Regions from separate parts of the Salegentibacter maritimus genome, predicted to be linked through region 1. Evidence: riboswitches for the same ligand, from Rfam matches in the RefSeq annotation. Region 1 holds a riboswitch; each other region holds the start of a gene.
The links. Region 1 has a riboswitch for cobalamin ahead of metE (5-methyltetrahydropteroyltriglutamate--homocysteine S-methyltransferase). Riboswitches for the same ligand answer to the same signal wherever they lie in the genome.
Positions count from the first base shown of each region.

Region 2: it holds a riboswitch for cobalamin, as region 1 does, so the genes downstream of both, I6U50_RS15430 (ribonucleotide-diphosphate reductase subunit beta) here and metE (5-methyltetrahydropteroyltriglutamate--homocysteine S-methyltransferase) in region 1, are expected to answer to the same signal.
Region 3: it holds a riboswitch for cobalamin, as region 1 does, so the genes downstream of both, I6U50_RS03025 (TonB-dependent receptor plug domain-containing protein) here and metE (5-methyltetrahydropteroyltriglutamate--homocysteine S-methyltransferase) in region 1, are expected to answer to the same signal.

Region 1 covers NZ_JAEHNY010000017.1:35,532-39,573, reverse strand. Annotated here, with positions in the region: gene metE (5-methyltetrahydropteroyltriglutamate--homocysteine S-methyltransferase) at 1-1,525, opposite strand, end outside; cobalamin riboswitch at 1,704-1,890, opposite strand; cobalamin riboswitch at 2,021-2,223, shown strand; gene I6U50_RS15260 (hypothetical protein) at 2,333-3,478, shown strand; gene I6U50_RS15255 (tetratricopeptide repeat-containing sensor histidine kinase) at 3,888-4,042, shown strand, end outside.
Region 2 covers NZ_JAEHNY010000018.1:19,700-23,741, reverse strand. Annotated here, with positions in the region: gene acs (acetate--CoA ligase) at 1-796, opposite strand, end outside; cobalamin riboswitch at 1,265-1,399, shown strand; gene I6U50_RS15430 (ribonucleotide-diphosphate reductase subunit beta) at 1,512-2,486, shown strand; gene I6U50_RS15425 (ribonucleoside-diphosphate reductase subunit alpha) at 2,527-4,042, shown strand, end outside.
Region 3 covers NZ_JAEHNY010000002.1:228,432-232,473, forward strand. Annotated here, with positions in the region: gene I6U50_RS03025 (TonB-dependent receptor plug domain-containing protein) at 1-1,059, opposite strand, end outside; cobalamin riboswitch at 1,093-1,388, opposite strand; gene I6U50_RS03030 (ABC transporter substrate-binding protein) at 1,551-2,705, shown strand; gene I6U50_RS03035 (iron ABC transporter permease) at 2,912-3,943, shown strand; gene I6U50_RS03040 (ABC transporter ATP-binding protein) at 3,946-4,042, shown strand, end outside.

The sequences.
Region 1 (4,042 bases):
ATTGCTCTCCAAAATATTCTACCATGTCATTACGCTCATATTCTCCATGTACAAGAACATCTAAACCTATTTCTTCCTGCCATTTTATGGCATTTTGGGTTTCTTTTTTTAGTAAACTATCATATGTTTCTGCTGATAATTTTCCTTTTTTAAATTGAGCCCTCCAACTCCTCACTTCTTTGGTTTGCGGAAACGAACCAATGGTGGTAGTAGCGAACAAAGGCAAATCCAGTACTCTCTGCTGCTCAATCTTTCTTATGCTGAAGGAGTTGGATCTTTGTGAGTCTTTTTCTGAAATTTGACTCACCGCATCTTTCACCTTTTTGTTGTGAATTACCTCTGAAGTTTTTCTACTCTTAACAGCATCTAAATTCTCTTTAAACTCCTTTAAAAGGGGCGCTTCAGTACTACCGGTAGCCAAAGCCCGAAGAGTTTTTAATTCTCTTACTTTTTGCCGGGCAAAGGCCATCCAGTTCTTAATTCCAGGGTTTATTTCAGTCTCCAAATCAAGATCGTATGGAACATGTAACAACGAACAGGAAGGAGCCAGTAGCAATCTATCAGAACCTATTTTATCCTGTGCCTTTTGAATAAGATGAAGGGAATTTTCAAAATCATTTTTCCAAATATTACGTCCATCTACTATCCCGAGCGATAAATTTAAGCTAGCAGGAATTTCTTCAAGCACCCTGTCTAATTGTGATGGGCATCGCACCAAATCCAGGTGTAACACATCTACCGGAAGCTTTAGAGCCAGGGCAAGATTGTCTTTAAGGCCTTCAAAATAAGTGCTGAGAACAAATCTAAGTTTAGGGAATTTTTTTCTAAGCTCATTATATACAAAAGAGTAGGCATCCCTGGCTTTCTCATCTAGGTCTAAAGCTAGAAAAGGCTCGTCAAACTGAATCCATTGTGCTCCTTCTTCCTGTAATTGAGTTAAAAGCTCCTGGTAAACCGGCAATAATTTTTCTGCAAGGTCTATTTTATCAAAACCTCCCTCTTTTTCTTTTCCCAAAAGAAGGTATGTAACCAGTCCAATAATTACAGGTTTAGGATGAATCCCAGCTTCCTTTGCTTCTTTAAATTCATTAAGAATCTTATTGGAGTTAAGCTTAAAGTGCTGATTTTTGGAAAATTCAGGAACGATATAATGATAATTGGTATCAAACCATTTGGTCATTTCCATGGCGGTAATATCTAAGCCATCTTTTTGATAGCCTCTGGCCATCGCAAAATATAAATCAAGATTGGTTAAGTCACTTCTACTTTCAATCTCCCTATAACGTTCAGGAATAGCTCCTACGGTAAGGCTCATATCCAAAACCTGGTCATAATAAGAAAAATCGTTACAGGGAATTAGATCAATTCCTTCGTCTTTTTGAAGCTTCCAGTTTTCATGGCGGCTTTTTTTTCCTACCTGAAGAAGATCCTGAAGTTCACTTTTGCCTGACCAATATTGCTCGCAGGCTTTTTTGAGTTCTCTGTTGCTACCAATTCGCGGATAGCCAAGAATGTGCGTTTGCATTTCTAACTTTTAATAATTAAACAATTTGTTTTAAAAGTCTTTATAAATGCTTCGTAATGCCAGGCGATAAGAAAAAAAAGGAGAAAGAAGATACACCCAAAAAGACATACTTCTCCTGTAAAATAAAAAGTATTATAACGGGTACATCTCTAAGACCTAAGCTTCAAACCGCGAAAGCATTGTCCAATCAGAATAGGCAGGTCTCCTGACTTGTAACGGCTGCTGTCATCCTTCCCGCGTTATGCAGTGGATAATTCTTTGGACAGTAGCTTTATTATGTTACTTACAGTTGCGCGACAGTTCGTGATTCTCACACGATTCCCTATTAATCTACCTTAAGTAAAACCTTTTCTGTTTGATGAAGTATGCTAAAGAACTTATGCGGGATAAAACTAGGGATTATTTATTTAATTTCAAGACTTTCATTGAGCTTATAACTAAAAAGAAGTAAAGATAAATTCAGTTTTTAAGATTCTCAAACCAGAAATTTAACTTAATATTGCCGGGATTTTCGGTTACAATGCTTTTAAGGTATTGTATTAAAAGGGAATCAGGTGTAAATCCTGAACAGTTCCCGCTGCTGTAAATCCTTTCCTTAATTTTTAGGAAAATCTTTTTATTGATACCACTGTCTTTTGGGATGGGAAGGTTTAAAAAGAGGGAGAAGTCAGAAAACCTGCCGGAAACATAAGGAACAAAGCTTTCGGGAGTTATTGCTTTGGGTAGGTCTTCTATTCTAACTATATCCCCTGCTGTTTTGTTTTGTAAAATAAGTTAATTCCAATTATTAACCTTTATACAAATCAAATGCAACAAAAATCATTTTTTAAATCATTAATCCTTATTGGAGGTATTTTACTTTTTTCATCTTGTAGCAAAGATGACGGCCCAGGTATAATTCCTATGGAGTTTTCGGATCTAAATTACCAGAAAGATTACGAATTAACCCTGGGAGATACTTTATCTATTAATCCTGAAATTCTAAATTTACCGGAAGGGACAGGTTTTAGCTGGAAACTAGGTGATGATAAAGTTTCTGAAGCTCAAAACCTTCATTACGCCCCCAAACAATTTGGCACATTTGCACTACAATTTAAAGCATTGGCGAATAACGACTCTCTGCTGCGCTCTTATGAAGTTACCGTAAATGATCCTTATCAGCTTTATTTCCGCCCAAAAACAGAAAACAGCAGTAAATATATTTCTGAAATTATTGAATATAAACCTGCACCCGGCCAATATATTAATAAAACCTACGGTTCTTTGGAAAGCGCAGAAAAATTAGTGGGTGGAAAATCGGCCATTCTATCTTTAGGAGCATGGGGAGGCTACGTAACGTTCACTTTTGATCATACCATTGAAAATAGAGAAGATGCTAAAGACTTTGTAGTTTATGGTAATGCAATGGGCGGACTTTCTGAACCCGGTATTGTAAAGGTTTCTTTTGATGAGAATGGTAATGGCTTACCAGATGACACCTGGTATGAACTAGCAGGAAGTGCACATCAAAAAGAAGAAACTATATTGAATTATCAATTAACCTACACCAATCCAAAAGAGTACGCCAATGTACCCTGGGAAGATAACCAGAAAAACCAGGACAGTGTAATGGTTAATCCCTACCACTCCCAGAATTACTATCCACTCTTTATTGAAGAAAAGGATAAAATGAGTTTTAACGGAACCCGGGTTTACCCTAAGGTGAGCCTGGAAGGATTTGCCTCTATAGATGCACTTGAATGGGGGTATGTAGACAATTTTGATGCTGATTATAATACTTATGCCGGAAACGCCATGGATTTGGATTGGGCAGTAGATGATAATATGAACCCCGTAGCATTAAGAGGTGTAGATTTTATAAGCATCTACACAGGGGCGCAGGGAAATGTTGGTTGGCTTGGTGAGATATCAACGGAAATCAAAGGAGCTTCAGATCTATCTATGACCGAGTAAAGCCCCTAATAATATCCTTTATTTATCCTTATATAAGAACTTCACTATTTTTCCAGCTCCAAATAGTATTGTTTTTATATAAGGATAAACCTATAAGCTTAAGCTCATTTGTAAACTTCCCGCGTCCATCTGCCAAACTAAAAAATACTTCTAAAAATCAAAAACCGGTAGACTAAGATGCCTTAAACCTTAAATTGATTTCTGCTAAAAGCAAAAACAAGATTAATACTATACTTTTGCAAACGTATTGGCTTAGAAAAGTAATTACCTTGTAACAAGCCATAGATTTTTTAAATCTCGATTATCGAGTAAAATAACATTTTTTATCCTTTAAGAATGTAATACTTTTGTCGTACTAAACAGCGCCAATCTAGCAGAATCCCACAGCATTACCCCCCAATTAAACTTCATGCATTATTTTACAAAATTTACAATAGTACTCTTTTTCAACCTGCTTTTTACTTTTAGTTATGGAATACAGCAAAACCCCAAGGACTTTAAAAGTATTGACTCCCTAATTCAGAATAGAGCCCTGGAAAAAGCTAAAGAAGAAAGCTTTCAAAT
Region 2 (4,042 bases), on a different contig from region 1:
CCGCAGTTGTATGCAACATTCCCTTAGGTTTTCCGGTAGAGCCCGAAGTATACAAAATAAACAATGGGTCTTCGGCATCCATAGTGGTTGCTTCACATTGGTCTGAAGCTTCATCTAACAAAGGCTGCAACCATTGGTCGCGTCCTTCTTTCATATTAATATCAGAATTTATACGTTTTGCAACCAAAACACTTTCCACTCCCGGGCATTCTTCCAGAGCTTTATCTACAATCCCTTTTAAGTCTATAGTCTTATTTCCGCGGTAAGAACCATCTGAGGTAATAAGCATTTTACAATCGGCATCATTTGTTCTGGTAGCCAGGGCTTTTGAAGAAAAGCCTGCAAAAACAACAGAGTGTATAGCTCCAATACGAGCACAAGCCAACATAGCTACTGCAAGTTCTGGAATCATAGGCAGGTAAATACAAACCCTATCGCCTTTTTCTATTCCTTTAGACTTTAAAACATTTGCAAATTTATTTACTTTTTTATGAAGTTCTTTATAAGAAATATGTTGAGCCTCCTCTTCGGTACCGTTTGGCTCCCAAATAATGGCGGTTCTATCTGCATTGGTAAAAAGGTAACGATCTATACAGTTCTCTGTAATATTAAGTTTTGCATTTTCAAACCACTTTACTTCAGGTTTATTAAAGTCCCAGCTCAATACATTGTCCCATTTTTTTCGCCAGGTGAAATGTTCTTCGGCAACTTCTTCCCAAAAATTTTCAGGCTCTCTAACCGATTTTCTATACACTTGAAAATACTCTTCTAAATTCTTAATATGATAATTACTCATAACTTAAATAAATATGTTGATGGTTACGTAGATTAATAATGAAAAATATAAAATATCTTTCCTGCAATTTATAAAAATCCAATAAAACTAAACATTCAAATGTTTGTTTAACATTCTTCCAGTTCAAGTTTTATTACAAGTTCAATAGAATGGATGATTTCTCCATAAAAGCAGAAAATTAATTGGCTAATTAAGCTTTTAGATTTAAAAATTATAAAAAAGATAGTTTTTAAATAGCTTTTTTATAATAATGCCTCTAGATAATAAGAATAACGAATCCCAAAATTTTAATAATCAGCAAATTACCTCTAAAGCCAACGAGACATGTTATGGATAGTCATTTTAAGCTTGGAAGTAAACTTGTGAATATTAAAACTCGATTATCGAATAAATAAACTTGTGAAAAACTATGTTTATAACTCCGTAGTTTTTCTATAAAAGGGTCGCTTATTACTTATAACTTTACTTTTGTAAAATCATACCGGTGGTTATTGCCTTTTTCAATAAATAAGGGGAATCATGTGAAATTCATGAGCTGTTGCGCAACTGTAAAGTAGGTTCAACTACAAGCCAGATTACCTTTCCGACCGGGTTGACTTTTGCTTTCGCATAAAAAGTAAATGTCCAGGACATTTTGTGGGGTTACTGCAAGCACACTTCCCTTAGACAGTTATTACTTTTATGCTTTTGATTTAAAAACTAAAATAAAAGTGATATGAGTATTTTTCAAAAGCGGGTAAATTACAAACCTTTCGAGTATCCCGAGATTCTTCAGTTTACCGAAGCTATAAATAAATCATTTTGGGTACATTCTGAAGTAGACTTTACAGCTGATGTCCAGGATTTTCATTCGCATCTTAGTGAAAATGAAAAGCAGGTTATTAAAAGAAGCCTTTTAGCTATTGCGCAAATTGAAGTAGCTGTAAAATCCTTTTGGGGAGACTTGTATCAACACCTACCAAAACCGGAGTTTAACGGCCTGGGAAGTACATTTGCCGAATGCGAATTTAGACATTCTGAAGCATATTCCCGCTTGCTTGAAGTACTTGGATATAATAATGAGTTTGAGAAATTAATTGAAACTCCTGTTATTAAAAAACGTGTAGCTTATCTCTCTGAAGCTTTAGCAAATACAAAATCTTCAGACGAAAAAAAATACGTGTTTTCCCTTATTTTATTCTCCATTTTAATTGAAAATGTTTCCCTTTTTAGTCAGTTTGCCATTATTCTTTCCTTTAGCAGATTTAAAGGAGTGATGAAAAACGTGAGCAATATAATTGCATGGACCTCGGTAGATGAACAAATTCATGCCAATGCCGGAATTTACATTGTAAACCAAATTAAAAAAGAGTTCCCTGAATTCTTTAATGAAGAAACCAAAACCCAAATAAGGGAAATTATATCCCATTCTATGGAGGTAGAATCTGAGATTCTGGATTGGATCTTCGAGGATGGTTCTTTAGAACAGTGCAAAAAGGAAGACCTACTTAATTTTATGAAATACCGAGTAGACGATAGCCTTGAAAAAATAGGTTTAGAGAAGCTTTATTTCGTTTCAGAATATGATTATAAAGCGATGCTATGGTTTGAGGAGGAAGTTTTTGCCAACAGTTTGGACGATTTTTTTGCCAAACGCCCGGTAGATTATACCAAACACGATAAAAGTATTACCGCAGATGATCTTTTTTAAAGGTTTTCCACAAAAATAATTCAATTTAAAAATCCAGAAAATGCCCGAAGCAATACTTAAAGAAACAAAACAGGAACGCCTATGGTGGCTTAACGAAGAGAGCCAGCAAATATTAAATCGCGGTTATTTATTAAAAGGAGAAACCGCAAAATCGGCTATAGAACGCGTTGCAAATGCAGCTGCAAAAAGACTTTATAAACCCGAACTGGCCGAAGCCTTTATAGAAATGATAGAACGCGGCTGGATGAGTTTAAGCTCACCCATTTGGGCAAATATGGGTACAGAGCGCGGATTACCTATTTCTTGCTTTAATGTATACGTACCAGATAATATTGAAGGGATTACCCATAAATTGGGCGAAGTAATTATGCAAACCAAAATTGGTGGCGGAACTTCCGGTTATTTTGGAGAATTAAGAGGCCGCGGAAGTGCAGTAACAGACAACGGCAAAAGTAGTGGTGCTACCAGTTTTATGAAGCTTTTCGACACAGCTATGGATACTATTTCACAGGGCGGTGTGCGTCGTGGAGCTTTTGCAGCTTATCTTGATATAGATCACCCCGATATTAAAGAGTTTTTAGAAATAAAAAATATAGGAAATCCTATTCAGAACCTATTCTACGGCGTTAGTGTTCCCGATTACTGGATGCAGGAAATGATAGACGGCGACAGGGATAAAAGAGAGATTTGGGCAAAAGTTTTGGAAAGTAGGCAGCAAAAAGGTTTGCCTTATATCTTCTTTAAAGACAATATTAACCGATTTAAACCAGAGGTGTATAAAGATAAAAATTACACCATCCATTCCAGCAACCTTTGTTCAGAAATTGCTTTGCCTTCTACCAAAGACGAGTCTTTTATTTGCTGCCTTTCTTCTATGAACCTGGAGCTTTACGACGAATGGAAAGATACCGAAGCTGTAAAATTAGCCATCTATTTCTTAGATGCTGTTTTACAGGAGTTCATTGCAAAAACTGAAGGAAACCATTACCTGGCATCGGCCAACAGGTTTGCCAAAAGACATAGGGCCCTGGGGCTTGGTGTAATGGGTTGGCATTCATACCTGCAAAAAAACAGAATTCCTTTTGAAGGTTTAAAAGCTAAAGGTTTAACCAATAGCATTTTTAAAGATATTAGTGAAAAAGCAACTAAAGCAAGCAAAGAACTGGCAAATATCTATGGAGAGCCAGAAGTTCTTAAAGACTATGGTTTAAGGAATACAACCCTTATGGCCATTGCACCAACTACCTCTTCTTCTGCTATTTTAGGACAGGCGTCGCCGGGAATTGAACCTTTTAGCAGCAATTATTATAAAGCAGGTCTGGCCAAAGGAAATTTTATGCGGAAGAATAAATATTTAAAAAAATTACTTCAGGAAAAGGGATTGGATACCGAAGAAACCTGGCGTAGTATTATGCTAAATCACGGAAGTGTGCAACACTTAAAAGAGTTGAGTGACGAAGAACGTATGGTTTTTAAAACCTTTAAAGAGATAAGTCAGTTAGAGATTATTCAACAAGCTTCGGTTAGGCAAAAATTTATTGACCAGGCACAGAGTT
Region 3 (4,042 bases), on a different contig from region 1:
TAAAAATGCCGAAGAAAAAATATTCCTGGTATTTTCAGTAATTCCCGATCCCGTTCCATCGGTATAGGTATTGGTTAATACAGCATTAAATTGCAATGTATTTGAAGGTGTGTATTTTATATCATACTTTCCTATGGTAGTCTTTGCTCCTCCAAACGTATAATTATTGGAAGCAATATTTGGATAATATCTATAGTTTTCATCCAAATAGGCCAACCTGGCTACCGAGATAAAATTGCCAAACTCACTAACCCATTCCAATAAATTCCGTGAATTTACATTACTGTATTTGGTTTTAGTTTCTGAAGGCCTTATCAATGAAAAATGACGTTCTCCTTCAAAAACTTCACTGTAAAACTTTAAGGTATTTCTTTTAGTAAACCTATATGCCAAACCAATATTTAGGTTATTGTTATAAAAGCTCCCATTTACGTTCTTCTTTCCTTTCAGCGGCCATTCATAATCATTATCTGAAGAGTTTCTGGCAAGAGCGGCACTTAAGCTCCATTTTTTGGTTGAAGTTTTAATTTTATATCGAGCATCTAAGGTGTTAAAACTCCCGTATTGTAAAAATAAATCCTGTTTTGTTTTTCCACTAAAATCAAGTTGGGTATTTAAGTGAATACTTCCGCCAATAGCCCCAGAGCCATACACAACACTTCCACCCCCACCACGAACACTTATATTATCAAATCCGCCCGCGTTTATGGTATTAAAGTCGGTTTGACCGTTAAATTGAGAATTAATATTAATTCCATTCCATAAAACCGCGGTTTGAGACGCAGTTGTTCCACGAAAAGATGGCGAAGAAACCATTCCCAGGCCATTTTCTTTAAAATAGATATTGGTATTAAAATTTAAAGCTGAAGTAAGTAGTGCTCCGTTTTTCTTTAAAACCGAATCGTTTAAAACGCTCACATGCTGTCCGGTAGAGAAATCTCTTAATTTAATATCGGTTAAAAACACCTCGTCCAAAACGTTTATAGTATCGTTTTGAGCCCATAATGGCAAGCCACAAAGCAAGCCAAGAAATAAAATATAAAATTGTCTATTTTTCATCTGCCCCTGACTTTTATCCCGAAAGTCTAAGAATTAATTAGTACTATTTTGGCAGGTCTCCTGGCTCGCGTCTTGTTGTTTACCTTCCCATCCTTAACTAAGAACAGTGGTTTTTGAAGTGATAACAACAAGCATTCTGATTTAAAAATCAGAACTTAGCTTACAGTTGCGGGAACAGCTCAGGCTTAACAAAAGTTTGAAGAAGAAGTTTGAAATACGAATAAAACATTCTTGCTTCGTATTTTGTACTTCTAACTTCGTACTTTTTTCCTGATTCCCTTTTAATCGGCGTGATAAAACACATCCGAACCAAAAATTTCAGTGCGAAATTAAACATTTATACGAGTTGTAACTATTAAATTCTAAATAATATTACTTTTGACAATTCCTCTTCCAAAAATACCTGAAACACTATGTTCAAAACAAACAAGGTTTCAGTCTGGAAAATGAGAAAAAGCAAATTTCAGCCAATTAGATTTAAGCGTATTAAAATGAAAAATAAGTTTACCTGGATTCTTAATTTTGTTATTCTATTTCTATTCCTAACTGCATGTAAGAATAACCAGAACGAACAAAAAACAACTTCTAAAAAGCTTGAAACAGCGCTTGAATTAAGTTACGCTAAGAGTTTTAGTATCAAAACATTTAATGATTTCTACCTAATAGAACTAAAATCTCCCTGGCCTAATGCCAAAGAGCCCTTCACTTATCTTCTTTTTAAGGAAAATGCTCAAATCCCCGAAGATTTGGAGTACGATCAAAAAGTGCAAATTCCGGTAAAAAAAATGGTTGTTACTTCTACCACTCATATTCCGGCACTCGAAGCTTTAAATGAAGAAAACAGCCTTATTGGTTTCCCGGGCTTAGATTACATCTCTTCTGAAAAAACCAGAAAACTGATTAATTCCGGCAAAATTAAAGAGTTGGGGAAAAACGAAAATATCAATACCGAAATACTTATAGACCTGGAACCCGAAGTAGTTATTGGTTTTGCTATAGATGCGAATAACAAAACCCTGGAAACAATTCAAAAAATGGGAATTCCGGTGATGTACAACGGCGATTGGACAGAAAAAACTCCACTTGGAAAAGCAGAATGGATCAAGTTTTTTGGTGCTTTTTACGATAAGTTAGCTGAAGCCGAAGAAGAGTTTGAATCTATTGAAAAAGCTTATAAAGAAGCTAAAGATTTAGCAAAGTCGGCTAGAAATACCCCAAAAGTCTTAAGTGGTGCTATGTATAAAGACCAATGGTATTTACCTTACGGAAACTCATGGCATGCACAGTTTATTAAAGACGCCAATGCTAATTACGTATATTCTGACACCCGTGGAAACGGCAGCATGGCATTATCTTTTGAAAGTGTGCTGGAAAAAGCCCAGGACGCCGATTTTTGGATAAGTGCCGGACAGTTTACTTCTTACTCGCAACTTTTAGAAGAATCGGAACATTACAGGCAATTTGAAGTGTTTCAGAAAAAAAATGTTTACAGCGTAAGCCTTACTAAAGGTGAAACCGGCGGAGTAATTTATTTTGAACTTGGCCCGCAACGCCCAGATTTAGTACTAAAAGACCTGGTTGCTATATTTCACCCAGATCTACTTCCTAATTACGAAACTACTTTTTTTAAGGCCCTGGAAGAGTGATTTAGCAGCTTCAAGGCACTGGTTAAAACCTTATCTAAAAGTTTTTTTGAATTTCCGGGTAAGTATCATTGTGCATAAATCTTTTATATTGAGCACCCGGAAGTTTAAAATGGCCTTATATAGGCATCCATTTTTTATTATGCTTCTTCATTAATTTTATCTCCTCATTTTATTTCAGATATTTACACCCAAATAAATAACCGGTCTTGTTACATTCCCAAAAATATGTTCTTCCGCTGGTACTCCTTTTTCTGGGAGTGCTATTTCTTGGATTTTTGAATATTAGCCTTGGCTCAGTAAATATTCCATTTAAAGATGTTTTTGCTTCTATCTTTAACCTGGAAGTCTCTAAAGAAACCTGGCGATATATTATTGTGGAATATAGGTTACCAAAAGCCATCACAGCCATTATAACCGGTTCTGGATTGGCCATTAGCGGGTTATTGATGCAAACGCTATTTAGAAATCCATTGGCCGGGCCATATGTTTTAGGGTTAAGTAGTGGCGCAAGTTTAGGCGTAGCCATTGTAATTATGGGAGCTTCTATTTTTGGAGGTGTTTTTGCAGGAGTACTGTTATCTAAATGGAGCCTTGTAATAGCATCCAGCCTGGGAAGTTTATTGGTTCTTATGGCAGTAATACTGGCTTCAATAAAGCTTAGGGATACCATGGCCATCTTAATTATAGGCTTAATGTTTGCCAGTTTAACCGCTGCAGTGGTAAGTGTTCTCTCCTATTTTAGCCCTGCAGCACAACTACAGCAATATATATTCTGGTCTTTTGGAAGTTTAGGAGACCTTTCGTGGAACGAAGTTGGCATTTTAACCATTTTTTGGCTGGTAGGTTTGGCACTTGCCATGTCTTGTATAAAAAACCTGGATACCTTACTGCTTGGGGAACAATACGCTAAAAGCCTGGGGGTAAGTATTAAAAGAAACCGATTTGTAATTATTATTGCTACCAGTTTACTTGCGGGCAGTATTACTGCTTTTGCCGGGCCTATTGCTTTTGTAGGTTTGGCTGTTCCGCATTTAATAAGACAGGTAATTCCTGTAAACAATCACCAAATTTTAGTTCCCGCAGTTATTTTAGGCGGAGCTGCATTAATGCTTATTTGTGATATTGCAGCCCAATTACCGGGGCAGGAATATACCCTCCCCATAAATGCCATTACTTCTTTGATTGGTGCCCCGGTAGTGATTTGGCTTTTAGTTCGCAAACGAAAATTTCTATTCTAACATTGGAGAAATCCCAACAACATAGCATTCTTAAAACCACTAACCTGGATATTGGCTACAGCACAAAAGCTAAAAAAACCATTATTGCTAAGGCTATTG